DNA from 2 places in the Mesorhizobium sp. B2-3-13 genome. Region 1 is predicted to be linked to the other one. Evidence: predicted binding sites of a transcription regulator. Region 1 holds the regulator's gene; the other holds the start of a gene.
What was found. The regulator LexA, encoded in region 1, represses DNA repair genes until DNA is damaged. The targets are predictions, from matches to a motif close to TGTTCNNNNTGTGTTCNG.
Positions count from the first base shown of each region.

Region 2: the regulator LexA is predicted to act here: its motif matches at 5,012-5,029, upstream of FJ941_RS15935 (YifB family Mg chelatase-like AAA ATPase).

Region 1 is NZ_VFVQ01000007.1:196,936-204,086, reverse strand. Features, by position in the region: gene gltX (glutamate--tRNA ligase) at 1-1,002, opposite strand, end outside; gene FJ941_RS11165 (ComEC/Rec2 family competence protein) at 1,106-3,559, shown strand; gene lexA (transcriptional repressor LexA) at 3,553-4,296, opposite strand; gene FJ941_RS11155 (GntR family transcriptional regulator) at 4,704-5,477, opposite strand; gene FJ941_RS11150 (ABC transporter substrate-binding protein) at 5,627-6,613, shown strand; gene FJ941_RS11145 (ABC transporter ATP-binding protein) at 6,672-7,151, shown strand, end outside.
Region 2 is NZ_VFVQ01000012.1:58,287-65,437, reverse strand. Features, by position in the region: gene FJ941_RS15945 (hydantoinase/oxoprolinase family protein) at 1-717, shown strand, start outside; gene FJ941_RS15940 (malate synthase G) at 1,014-3,185, shown strand; gene FJ941_RS15935 (YifB family Mg chelatase-like AAA ATPase) at 3,387-4,919, opposite strand; gene FJ941_RS15930 (LysR substrate-binding domain-containing protein) at 5,041-5,745, shown strand; gene gshB (glutathione synthase) at 5,858-6,799, opposite strand; gene FJ941_RS15920 (GtrA family protein) at 6,871-7,151, opposite strand, start outside.

The DNA.
Region 1 (7,151 bases):
CTCCAGATAGGGCAAGGTGGCGATGAAAATGTCGAACAATTCGGTGTCGGCCATGCGGCGCATATGGACGCCGTTCAGCGCCTCGAGCTTGGCGAAGTCGAAGCGCGCTGCGCCCTTGTTGACGTCGCCGATATCGAACCAGGAGATCATGTCCTTGATCGACATGATCTCGTCGTCGCCATGGCTCCAGCCCAGGCGCGCCAGGTAATTCAGCAGCGCCTCGGGCAGATAGCCCATGGCGCGGTAGGCCTCGACGCCCAGCGCGCCATGGCGTTTCGACAGCTTGGCGCCGTCGGCGCCATGGATCAGCGGGATGTGCGACATCGACGGCACGTCCCAGCCCATGGCGTTGTAGATCACGGTCTGGCGGGCGGCGTTGGTCAGGTGATCGTCGCCACGGATGATATGGGTGATGCCCATGTCGTGGTCATCGACGACGACGGCATGCATATAGGTCGGGTTGCCGTCCGAACGCAGGATGATGAAATCGTCGAGATCCTTGTTGGGAAAGCGCACCTCGCCCTGGACCCGGTCCTGCACCACCGTCTCGCCCTCGGTCGGTGCCTTGATGCGGATGGCACCCTTGACGCCGGCGGGTGCCTCCGACGGGGCGCGGTCACGCCAGTGGCCGTTGTAGCGTGGTGGCAGGCCCTTGGCGCGTGCTGCCTCGCGCATCGCCTCGAGCTCGGCTGAAGTCTCGTAGCTGTAATAGGCCTTGCCCAGGCGCACCAGCTCCTCGGCCACCTCCCGGTGGCGCGGCGCGCGCTCGAATTGGGAGACCGCGTCACCGTCCCATGACAGGCCGAGCCAGGTCAGGCCGTCCAGAATGGCCGATGTGGCTGCATCGGTCGAACGCTCGCGATCGGTGTCCTCGATGCGCAGCAGCATCGTGCCGCCGGTGTGCTTGGCATAGAGCCAGTTGAACAGCGCCGTGCGCGCGCCGCCGATATGCAGATAGCCGGTCGGCGAGGGAGCAAAACGGGTGATGACCTTGTCGGGCATGGAACTCTCGGAAAACGTCTGAAGCTGAGTGCGGAGTGCGCGGACTTTCGCGCGTCGCGCGTTCATGTAGCATAGGGTGTCGAGGGCGCAAGGGGCAGACCCGATGACTGGACGAGGCCGGGGCTCGGATCGGGGCGAGGGCGCCATTGTCGGCGTCAGCGAGCGATCCCTGTTTGCGACGCCTCCTGCGATCCCGCTGCCATCGCCGCTCGTGGCTGCGCCCGCAACCCAGCCGCTGCAGGCGGATAGCCCAGCGCCAACTCCATCTCCTGCCGCACGCAGAATTGTGCGCGTGCGCCGGCAAATCGGCCCGATATCCTTTCCTCGCCTGCGTCACGGCGTGGCCAAGGCGGCGGAGCTGGAACTCGACCGGGGCATCGCCTTCCTGCTGGTGCCGGTCTGCCTGGCCGTTGGGGCGATCTGCTACTTTTCGCTGGCGTCCGAGCCCGATTTTGCAAAGCCTGTCGCGGTCGTGGTTCTGGCGGCGGTATGTGCATTCGTCTCGCGCTCCTGGCCGAAAACCCATCTGTGTTTCATGGCACTGCTGTTGTGTGTGCTTGGCCTGCTTGCGGCGAAGGTCGAAACATGGCGAGCCGGAACCCGGATGCTGGGCTCGGAAATCTCGACGCAACTGACCGGCCGCGTGATCTCGCTCGAGGAGATGGAGAGCGGCCGCATCCGGCTGACCATGGACGTGATTTCGACCGCCCGGCCGAAACTGCGCTACGCGCCTGAAAGGGTCCGGCTTTCGGCACGCAAGATACCGCCCGAAATGACCGCCGGCTCGCTTGTCACAGGCTATGCCAAACTGCTGCCGCCGACCGGCCCGGTGCGGCCGGACAGCTACGACTTCTCCTTCGACAGCTATTTCGCCGGCATCGGCGGCAGCGGCTTCTTTCTCGGCAATCCAACGGTCATCTCCGCCGAAGCCGGTGAGATGCCGCTGCCGGCACGCGTGTTTTCAGGCATCGAAAATGCCCGCGAAGCCATCGCCGACCACATCAGGGGCAGCATTGGCGGCGCCGAAGGCGAGATCGCGGCGGCGCTGATCGTCGGCGTGCGGGCCGGCATTCCCGATGAAATCAACGAAGCGATGCGGCGCACCGGCATCTATCACATCATCTCGATTTCAGGTCTGCATATGGCGCTGGTGGCCGGCACCATCATGGGTCTGCTGCGCGGCGCCTTCGCACTGTTTCCAGGGTTTTCCGCGCGCCGGCCGGTGAAGAAATACGCCGCCGCCGCCGCACTGTTTTCGATCGCCGCCTATCTCGTCATTTCGGGCGTCGTCGTCGCGGCCGAACGCAGCTTCATCATGCTGGCGGTGATGCTGATCGCCGTCTTGTTCGATCGCACGGCGCTGACCATGCGCAATCTGGCGATTTCGGCGATCGCCGTTATCCTGGTTTCGCCGCACGAGGTCGTCGGCCCGAGTTTCCAGATGTCGTTCGCGGCAACCGCAGCCTTGGTTGGCGCCTATGCCGGCTGGGCCGACCACCATGCGGGAAAGACGAGGCCTCCGCCGCCAAAGCGATCCCTACCCGGGTTTCTGACGCGAAAATTCCTCTTGGCGACAGGTGGATTGGCCATGACGTCCATCATCGCCGGCAGCGCGACGGCACTGTTTGCCATCTGGCATTTCCAGCGGGTGTCGCCGCTCAGCCTGTTCGCCAATCTGGCCCTCATGCCGATCGTGTCGATCGTGATGTTCCTGGCCGTCGCCAGCGCGTTGCTGATGCCGTTCGGGTTGGATTGGCCGGCTCTCTACCTCATGGGCAAGGGCCTGACAGCGATGATCGCCATATCGGCGTGGATATCGGAGCGCTCTCCGGTCGATGGAGTCGGGCTGATTTCGCAGCAATCCGTGCTGCTGGTCACCGTCGCGTTGGTCATCGCGACGATGGCGACGACGTGGCTCCGGCTCACGGCGGTGCCATTCGCGCTTGCCGGTCTGTTGACTGTATCGCACACGCGCGCGCCCGATGTGCTGATCTCGGAAGATGCGCGGCTGGTGGCTCTGTCGATCGGCAATGGCGAACTGGCCGTCAACCGGGAACGTCCGAACGAATTCGCAGCCGACAATTGGAAACGCGCTCTGATCTCCGAAACAATCGTCCTACCGGAAATGTTCGAGAAGACGGACGGGCAATTCGATCTTGCCACTCCCACCGACCTGCCGCTGGGATCGCCGTTCTATTGCCGCGAAGGCCTGTGCCTTGCCAGGCACCCTTCCGGCGCGATCATCGCCTATGTCGAGGATCGCAAGGACACCTGGAAGGCCTGCGCCTTCGCCGACCTGATCGTCGTCAATGACGCGACCGCCTATGACGCCTGTCATAATCCGCTGGTTCTCGTCGTCACCAAACGCCAGCTCGCCCGCAAGGGGAGTGCCGCCGTTTTCTTCGATCCCCAATCGGCCACGACGCCGGCTGAGGTCGAATTCGCCGTCGACGGACCATACCGGCCTTGGCACGAGCAGCGAAAATTCTCACGCGAGGCGAGGGGGCTGGCCCCCTATAAAAAGGCCGACAAGCCCGATGGCAAGCCAGTTCAGTAGCGCCTGATCAGCCCGACGAGCTTGCCCTGCACCTTGACCCGATCCGGTCCGAAGATGCGTGTTTCGTAGGCTGGATTGGCGGCTTCGAGCGCGATCGAGGCGCCCTTGCGGCGGAACCGCTTCAGCGTTGCTTCCTCCTCGTCGACCAGCGCCACGATGATTTCGCCCGGACTTGCTGTATCGGCATTGCGGATGATGACCGTGTCGCCGTCGAAGATACCGGCCTCGATCATCGAGTCGCCCTTGACTTCCAGCGCATAGTGCTCGCCGCCCATGATCATGTCCGGCGGCACCGAAATCGAATGCGTCTGATGCTGGATGGCATCGATCGGCACACCGGCGGCGATACGACCCATGACCGGGATGGACACAGCTGAAACCGCGTCATCGTCGTTGCCGGCCGCGGCCAGGCGGGAAGGCGCCGTCGCCGGCCTGATCTGGCGGCCGAGACTGCCTTGGCCAAGGCTGCCCTGGATGACACTTGGCGAGAACTTCTTTGCCGCATTGAGGCCCGGCGCGATCGAGTCCGGCAGCCGCAGCACTTCCAGCGCGCGCGCCCGATTGGGTAGCCGGCGAATAAAGCCACGTTCCTCCAGCGCCGTGATCAGGCGATGGATGCCCGATTTGGAGGCAAGATCGAGCGCTTCCTTCATTTCGTCGAAGGAGGGCGGTATCCCGCTTTCCTTGAGCCGTTCGTGGATGAACATCAGCAGTTCATGTTGCTTGCGTGTCAGCATGGCGGCCCCCAAGGCATTGAACGAAAGGTCTGACCAGAATCGAAAAAACAAACCCAGAACAAACACTATCCGTTCCAGTTGTGTTCCGCAACCGTTTAAAGTTTAATGAATTTGTTAACGCGTCTGAAGTTTTTTGCCGCGACAGCGGACTGAGGCCGATCCTTTCCACGATCGGCAGGCATTGAAATCGTTTTGGTTAATGGCCTGTGGCCTATCCACTGATGGGCCTTGGCATCAGTCTTTCGGGGGGCTCTTCGCGGGTGGATTGTACAATTTATGGATCCATTATTCGTGGAACGAAACGAAACCAAAACGCCAACGATTGGTAGCTTAGGGGCGGCGATGGATCCAGGCGTTTGGCCCACTCCGGCCAGCGCATGCCAATAGGCGTCGCGCAAGCATTGAAGTCACCCGGAACCCGCTTGCAAGCTGCCGGCGCGGGCGGCGTATTTGGTCGCGCCGCTGTCTTCGCTATGGACATAGACGTGCAGGGTATAGCCGATATGCGCCGTCATCAGCGCCTTGGCCCGCTCGACGTCACGATCGAGTGCAGCTTCCATGATCGCTGTATGGTGTTCGATCGCAATCGCTTCGCACAATGCCTCCATTGCCTCTTCATAACCGTCCTTCAGACCAGCCGCGGCCCGCAATGTCGGCGCCAGGCCGAGAAAACGATGATGCCGTCGCAGCTGATCGGCGATGGTCGAGCGGAATCGCATGAGCCAATTGGAAGTCGCCGCGCTTAGCAGCGCCGCATGGAAAGCTTCGTGGTTCTCGTCCCATTTATCGACAGCCGCATCCGAAGGATCGTCGACCGCGGTCTTGCAACGGGAGAGCCGGTAGTGGGCGGTGACAACGGCATCCTCCCACTCCTTGCCGCCTTTTTCCATCGATTCGAGGAACAGGGGTATCTCGACCACCATCCTGGCGCGTGCCAGGTCCTCCAGTTCGGCCCGCGATACCGGAGCGACCGTAAAACCACGATTGCTGATGGCGGTGACAAGGCGTTCGGCCTCTAGCCGCGACAAGGCTTCGCGCAACGGCGTCCAGCCGACGCCATAGGTGCCGCGCAGGGCACTCAGTTTGAGCGGGGCGCCCGGCATGAGGCGCGTGGTCAGGATGTCGCGCCGCAACAGCTGATAGGCGGCTTCCGTTTTTGTAGAACTCGTTTCATCGCGCATCGTGATCAATCCGTCGTCTGGCGAAAGTATATATGATATTGGGTCATAGCAACAATTATATATAATGTTTGACACCGACCGGCGGACCGACCATGATCGCCGTGGTAGCCGCGTTTCCAAGCGGCCCTGATCAAATCTGGGAGGAAATGATGTTGAAATCGAAATCCGCTTGGTTGTCGGGCTTGGCCCTGGCAGGCGCATTGATGATTAGCGCCGGCAGTGCCGCGGCCGATCAGATCCGTATCGGCATTGCCAATTTCGGCGAGCATCCGCAATTGAACGCCGCCATAGCCGGCTTCAAGAAGGCGTTGACGGATAATGGCTTCGTCGAGGGCAAGGACGTCGTCTACACGGAGAGCCACACCAATTTCGATGCATCGCTGGTGCCGCAGATGATCGCCAAGCTGCAGGCCGAGCAGCCCAAGCTGATCTACACCATCACCACGCCGGTCTCGCAGATCGCCAAGAAAGCGCTTGCCGGTTCCGGCATTCCGATCGTTTTTGCCGCGGTCACCGATCCGGTGGCGGCCAAGCTGGTGCCGTCATGGGACGCCGGAGACGAAGGCATGACCGGCGCCAGCGATCTGCAGGACGTCGCTGCCGTGATGGCCTTCACCAAGAAGCTGCTGCCGACCGCCAAGCGCTTCGGCGTGCCTTATAATCCCGGTGAGGCCAATGACGTTGCCTTGGTCGAAAAGATCAAGGCGGCGGCACCGGCCGCCGGCTTCGAGGTGGTGGAGGTCGGCATCGACAACGTCAATGACATCCAGCAACGCATCGCTTCGCTCGCCGGCAAGGCCGACGTGATCTACGGCCCGGCGTCGAACCTGATCCAGCCGGCGATCGCCGCTGTCTCCGCGGCCGCCCGCCAGGCCGGTATCCCGGTCGTCAACTCCGATGACAGTGCGGTCCGCAACGGCACCGTGCCTGCAAGCTTCGCGGTCAATTACACGCAGGTCGGCGTCAACGCCGGCAACATCGCCGCCGAGATCCTCAAGGGCAAGGACCCCAAGACGATCGCGCCGTCGCGCCCGGCCTACAAGGACCACATGGCAACGATCTCGCGCAAGGCGATGGCCGCGTTCGGCATCGAGATACCGGCTTCAATGGCCGATTGCGGCTGCATCGTCGACTAACATCGGAACTGCTGGGATGACGGCGTCGGCGCCGTCATCCCGAGGTCAGGGAGGAACGATGCTCGAGATTCGATCCGCACGCAAAGTGTTCTACAAGGGCCAGGCCGACGAGAAGGTCGCGCTGGACGGTCTCAGCCTGTCGCTGTCCACAGGCGAGTTCGGCATCGTCATCGGCTCCAACGGGGCCGGCAAGAGCAGCATGCTTAATGCCATTTCCGGCGCTCTGATCCTCGATTCCGGCCAGATTCTGATCAATGGCGCCGATGTGACTGGTATGCCGGTGCACAAGCGCGCCTCGAGACTGGCTCGCGTATTCCAGGATCCGATGCGCGGCACCGCCGCCAGCATGACGGTTGCGGAAAACATGCTGCTGGCCGATTTGCGCAGCCAAAAGCGCACCTTGCGCCCGGGGCTGAACACCACCCGGCTTGCGTCCTACAGGGAACGCCTGTCGATCCTGGGTCTCGGTCTGGAAAATCGTCTCGACACGCGCGTCGACCTGCTCTCGGGCGGGCAGCGGCAATCCTTGTCGCTGATC
Region 2 (7,151 bases), on a different contig from region 1:
TTCACGCCGTCGGATGCCGCGCATGTGCTCGGCAAGCAGGCGAACTGGGATGCCGCCGCCGCCCGCTTAGGCGCCGAACTGTTCGCCCGCAGGCGCGATGGCCGTGGCCAGGCGATCGCGGCCTCCCCGGAAGCGATCTCGGAACGAGTGCTGGTGACGCTGACGCGCTGGTCGGCCGAATATATCCTGGAAACCGCCTTTGCCGAGGACGGGCTCGATGGCGCGGCGACCGTGGCGCACGCGCTGGTCCAGCGCGCCGTCGACGCCCACCCCGGCATCGCCCGCCTCAGCGTCGCGCTCGACCGTCCGGTCATCGGGCTCGGAGCTTCGGCCCCCCTGCACTATGCCGGCCTGGCGCCGTTGGTCGGCAATGAGTGCGTGGTGCCCCGGGATACCGATGTCGCCAACGCGCTTGGTGCCGTCGTCGGCCAGGTCAGGGTCTCGGCCGAGGCGCGCGTCAGCCAGCCCAAGGAAGGCCTGTTCCGGCTTGCCTCGGGTGAAACGGTGCGCGATTTCCTCGACGAGGCGGCGGCGATAGCAGCCGCCGAGGCGGATGTCCGCGCCATTGTCGCCCAGCGGGCCCTTGATGCCGGCACCGACAGCGCCAAGATCGACGTGGCAACGGAGTTCCGGGTCTCGACTGTCGAAGCGCAGCGCATGTTCATCGAAGCGCATGTCGTGGCGGTGGCCTCCGGCAGGCCAAGGATCGCGGTTTGAGGAAGAAGAGCGATCTCCCCCCTCGTTGGGGAGATGGCCGGCAGGCCAGAGGGGGGCTGTCCCGCCAGCATCTCCGTTCTCCCTTCGCTCCTATATTCTGGTTGGGATGAGTCCCACGGCAAAAGTGGGCAACGTCGGCGATCCTTCGCGCCCCCTCTGCCCTGCCGGGCATCTCCCCCACGAGGGGGTAGGTTGGCCAATCGCCCAAAATGCCCCACCTTCACCCTAAGCTGAATTGACCCCGCAACCCCAAACATGCCAAACGCCCCGCAAAGCCTTTCATCTGGAGTAGCCTGATGACCGATCGCATCGAGATCGCCGGATTGCGCATTGCCCGCGAGCTGCATGACTTCGTCGTCGACGAAGCGTTGCCCGGCACCGGCATCGAGGCGGCGCGCTTCTGGGACGGATTTTCGGCCATCGTCCATGATTTGGCGCCCAAGAACCGGGCGCTGCTGGCAAAACGCGATGCCATGCAGGAAAAGCTCGACGGCTGGTATCGCGACAATGGCGCGCCAATCGACATGGACGCCTACAAGGCGTTCCTGAAGGAGATCGGCTATCTCGTTCCGGAAGGGCCGGCCTTCAGCGTCTCGACCGCCAATGTCGACCCGGAAATCGCCGTCGTCGCCGGGCCGCAGCTTGTCGTGCCGGTGATGAACGCGCGCTATGCGCTGAATGCCGCCAATGCGCGCTGGGGCTCGCTCTATGACGCGCTCTACGGCACCGACGCCATTCCCGAAACCGATGGCGCGCAGAAGGGCAAGGGGTTCAACCCGGCGCGCGGCGCCAAGGTGATCGCCTGGGCCAAGGATTTTCTCGACCAGTCGGTGCCGCTCACCTCTGGCAAATGGGCAGGGGTGAATGGCCTGTCGGCGGCCAACGGCGCCCTGAAGCTCAGCGCCGGCGCCGGCTCGACGACGCTGGCCGATCCCAGGCAATTCGTTGGCTATCGCGGTGACGCCGCCAATCCGCAAGCCGTGCTCCTGGTGAAAAACGGACTGCATGTCGAGATCCTGATCGACCGCGCCAACCAGATCGGCCGCACCGATCCGGCTGGCATCGCCGACGTCATCCTGGAATCGGCACTGACGACCATCCAGGACTGCGAGGATTCGGTCGCGGCGGTGGATGCTGAGGACAAGGTCGTCGTCTACCGCAACTGGCTCGGCCTGATGAAGGGCGATCTGGCGGAAGAGATCACCAAGGGCGGCAAGAGCTTTACCCGCAAGCTCAACCCCGACCGCGTCTACACCATCCCCGCCGGCGGCACGCTGGCCGTGCCCGGCCGCTCGCTGATGCTGGTGCGCAATGTCGGCCACCTCATGACCAATCCGGCGATCCTGGACCGCGACGGCAACGAGGTACCGGAAGGCATCGTGGACGCGGCGATGACGGCCCTGATCGCGCTTCACGACGTTGGGCCGAAGGGGCGGCGGATGAACTCCCGCGCCGGCTCGATGTATGTGGTGAAGCCGAAGATGCACGGGCCGGAGGAAGTCGCCTTCGCCGTCGAGATCTTCGACCGCGTCGAAGCCCTGCTCGGCATGGCCCCAAACACCATCAAGATGGGTATCATGGACGAGGAGCGGCGCACGACGATCAACCTCAAGGAGGCGATCCGCGCCGCCAGGGAGCGCGTGGTGTTCATCAACACCGGCTTCCTCGACCGCACCGGCGACGAGATCCACACCTCGATGGAAGCCGGCCCGATGATCCGCAAGGGCGACATGAAGCAAGCCGCCTGGATCTCCGCCTACGAGGCCTGGAATGTCGACACCGGTCTCGAATGCGGGCTGGCCGGCCATGCCCAGATCGGCAAGGGCATGTGGGCGATGCCGGATCTGATGGCGGCCATGCTGGTCGAGAAGATCGCGCACCCCAAGGCCGGCGCCAACACCGCCTGGGTGCCGTCGCCGACGGCGGCGACGCTGCACGCCACGCACTATCACAAGGTCGATGTCCACGCCGTCCAGGCGGCGCTGAAGAGCCGGCCAAAGGCGAAACTCGACGACATCCTCTCGGTACCGGTGGCCGTGCGGCCCAACTGGACGCCCGACGAAATCCAGCGCGAGCTCGACAACAACGCGCAAGGCATTCTGGGCTATGTCGTGCGCTGGATCGACCAGGGCGTCGGCTGCTCCAAGGTTCCCGACATCAACGACGTCGGCCTGATGGAAGACCGCGCCACGCTGCGCATCTCCTCGCAGCACATCGCCAACTGGCTTCGCCACAAGGTCTGCTCGGAAATCCAGGTCAGGGATTCGCTGCAGCGCATGGCCGCGATCGTCGATCTGCAGAATGTCGGCGATCCGCTCTACCGGCCGATGGCGCCGGACTTCGACAGCTCGATCGCCTTCCAGGCCGCCTGCGACCTTGTGTTCAAGGGAACAAGCCAGCCAAATGGTTACACCGAGCCCGTACTGCATAAGCGGCGGCTGGAGCTCAAGGCGCGGGAGAGCGCCTGAGCCTGCGGCGCCTCATCGAGCTGGTTCCGGCGAGGGCTGCGGCCATGACCTGAAGGGTCACTTTTGCCGCTTTGTCCTGAATTGGATCAATGAGCAGGGCCGCCGGCCGCCGTCACTTCAAACTCCCCGCTTGACCATCTCTCCGCCGGCGAGGTCGGCAGGTCCAGGTGCCGAGGCGGGATGCCGGCCTCCGGGCGAACTCTACGCCGCCTGCGCCATGCGCTCCGAACTCATGCGGTAGGAAATCGCTTCGGCCAGATGGATGCGGCCGACGGCCTCGCTGGCGTCGAGATCGGCGAGCGTGCGCGCGACTTTCAGCACGCGATGGTAGGCCCGTGCGGAAAAGGCGAGTTTTTCGCTGGCGTCCTTGAGTAGCGACAGGCCGGCGGCGTCCGGCATGGCGATCGCTTCGATGACTGCGGGAGAGCAATGCGCGTTGGTGGTGGCGCTGCTGACGCCGAGCCGTTCGAAGCGCTCGCGCTGGAGGGTGCGCGCGCGGCCGACGCGCAGCGCCACATCGGCGCTCTTTTCCGCCCGGTCGGGCCGGATCAGGTCGCTGGCCGAGACCGCCGGCACTTCAATGCGAAGATCGATGCGGTCGAGCAGCGGGCCTGAGATGCGCGCCTGGTAGTCGGTGCGGCAGCGCTCGCCGCGCAGGCAGCGATAGCCGGGTTCCCCGGCCATGCCGCAGCGGCACGGGTTCATCGCCGCCACCAGCTGGATGCGTGCCGGATAAGTGACGCGGTGGTTGGCGCGCGCGATCATGCAGTCGCCGGTCTCAAGCGGCTGGCGCAGCGCATCGAGCGTCTGCGGCGTGAATTCGGGGAACTCGTCGAGGAACAGCACGCCGTGATGGGCGAGCGACACTTCGCCCGGCCGCGCGCGTATGCCGCCGCCCACCATAGCCGCCATCGAGGCCGAATGGTGCGGGGCGCGGAATGGCCGCCGGTCGGTCAGCTTGCCTTCGCCGAGCTCGCCCGCCACCGAGGCGATCATCGAGACTTCGAGCAATTCCTTCGGCGCCAGCGGCGGCAGGATCGAGGGAAGACGCTGCGCCAGCATCGATTTTCCCGAGCCCGGAGGACCGATCATCAAGAGATTGTGGCCGCCCGCGGCCGCCAGTTCCAGCGCCCGCTTCGCCGTCTCCTGGCCCTTGATGTCGGCAAGGTCGGGCAGGTCGCGTGCCGAGGCGTGGATGCCGGCCTCCGGGCGCGACAGCACCTGCGTGCCGCGGAAATGGTTGGCTATGGCAATCAGGCTGCGCGGCGCCAGAATGTCGAATTCCCGCCCCGCCCAGGCCGCTTCCGGCCCACAGGCGAACGGGCAGATCAGGCCCTTGCCCTCGGCATTGGCGCCGATCGCCGCCGGCAGCGCACCGGCGACCGCCGTGATCGTCCCGTCAAGCGACAGTTCGCCGAGCACGACATAGCCGGCCAGCATGTCGCCCGGAATGGCGCCGAGGGCCGCCATCAGGCCGAGTGCGATCGGCAGATCGTAATGGCTGCCTTCCTTGGGCAAATCCGCGGGCGCCAAATTGATCGTTACTTTTTTCGACGGCATCGACAGGCCGGAAGCATGAAGGGCCGCCTGGACCCGCTCGCGGCTCTCGGCCACCGCCTTGTCCGGCAGGCCGACGATGTGCATGTTGACCTTGCCGGGTGCGATCATCACCTGCACGTCGACCGGCACGGCCTCGATGCCCTGGAAAGCGACCGTACGAACCCGCGCCACCATATTCTGCCCCCCGATGCCGGCTCGCCCCCAGCCCTTGTGAACAATCCACGAGCGACGTCAGCTCAAGACAACCACAGATTTCAGGCTTAGGCAAGAACAATACAAGAACAAAGGCAAACGGGTGCATACGGCATCGGGCGCGTTCTCGGCGCTGGCCGACGCATGGGTTGCGACCAAGGGCGGCGCCACCGGTGTGCTCTCCGTCACCACGGTCCAGACTTTCGCCTCGACCTGGCTCGCCGTGCGCCTTGGAGCATTCCAGCTGATGCATCCGGACCTTGCCGTGAAAGTCGATACATCGTCCCGGCTGGCCGATTTTGGGCGCGACGGCATGGATATCGGCATTCGCACCGGCACCGGGAAATGGCCGGGCCTGGGAGCCCACTACCTGTTCAAGGCAGACTACACGCCGATGCTCAGCCCAAGGCTGGTGCGGAGCGTGGGAGGAATCCGCCACCCGCAGGATCTCTACAAGCTGCCACTATGCTGTTCGAGCGATCCCTGGTGGAAGATCTGGTTCGAGGCAGCCGGTGCCCGCTTCGAGCCGGATCGCATCATAGCCGGTCCGGAGCTCGGCACACAGGCCTATGACGCGATGGCGGCGCTGACGGACCAGGGTGTCGCCATCCTCACCCGCAATCTCTACTCCTCATTGCTGACGACAGGACAGCTGATCCAGCCGTTCGAGGCGCAGGGGTCCGACGGCGACGGCTATTGGCTCGTGCATTCCGAAGGCCGCCGCAACACCCCGAAGATCCGGCTGTTCAGGGACTGGGTACTGGCCGAGACCGCTGATGTCAGGGCGCGCGAACAGCGCGGGGCCTGAAGAGTCCTTGGTCAAATCAGGAACATCGAGGGAACCCGGTAGCCGCACAGGTTGCGCCCCGGTTGTACCCGGCTGCAAAAGCGGAACATGGTTAACACAAATTGGAAACGGATTATGCCCGTTTCGCTTCCACCGCGTCCCAGAACAGGCTGGCGATGTCGGCGCCGCCGAAGCGTTGCACTTCACGCACGCCGGTCGGCGAGGTGACGTTGATCTCGGTCATGTAGTCGCCGATGACGTCGATGCCGACCAGGATGAAGCCGCGCTCTTTCAGCGACGGTCCGATGCGGGCGCAGATTTCGCGCTCACGTTCGGTCAACTCGGTCTTCTCCGCGCGGCCGCCAACATGCATGTTGGAGCGGGAATCGTGCTCGGCCGGCACCCGGTTGATGGCGCCGACCGGCTCGCCGTCGATCAGGATGATGCGTTTGTCACCCTTGCGTACATCCTTCAGGTAGCGCTGCACGATATAGGGCTCGCGAAACAGCTGGCCGAACATTTCGAGCAGCGAGGCGAGGTTGCGGTCGGCTTCCAAGAGATGGAAGATGCCGGCGCCGCCATTGCCGTAGAGCGGCTTGACGATGATGTCGCCGAACTCCTTGCGGAAGGCGGCCACCTCAAGCGGATCCTTGGTGATCAGCGTGTCCGGCATCAGGTCGGGAAACTCGGTGACGAAGATCTTTTCCGGGCTGTTGCGCACCCAGGCCGGGTCGTTGACGACCAGCGTCTTCGGATGGATGCGCTCGAGGATATGGGTCGTGGTGATGTAGTTCATGTCGAAGGGCGGGTCCTGGCGCAGCAGGATGACGTCCATCTCCGACAGGTCGGTGCGCACCTTTTCGCCCAGGGAGTAGTGGCTGCCCTTCTCATCGCGCACCTGCATCTCCTCCATGCGGGCAAACACCTTGCCGTCGCGCAGCGACAACCGGTCTGGGGTGTAGTGGAACAATTGATGGCCGCGCCGCTGCGCTTCCAGCGACAGCGCGAACGAGGTGTCGCCGGCGATCGACACGGTGGAGACATGGTCCATCTGGACGGCGATTTTCAGCTTCATGGTGGATCCCCAACGCAGTCAACGCATGCGATATAAGGGTCGCGGCGCCTTCTGCCAATCGGGCCACGCCGCTAACGGTCGAAGACCAGCCGCGAGTAACCCACGAAGGACAGCGTCATGGCCACCAGCGAAGCGATGGCAAGCGCGCCCAATGGTGGCGCTGCCGGCAGCACCAGCAGGATGGCCGAGTAGACGGCATAGTTGACGATGCTGGTGGCGACGCCGACGCCGCCATAGCGGGCGCCTTCCTGTGTCAATCCCCTGCTCGACGGCGAGAAGGTCAGATGCCGGTTGATCTGCCATGTGACGCAGAGCGCAAAGCCGATCGAGAGCATGCGGCTGACGAAGGGCC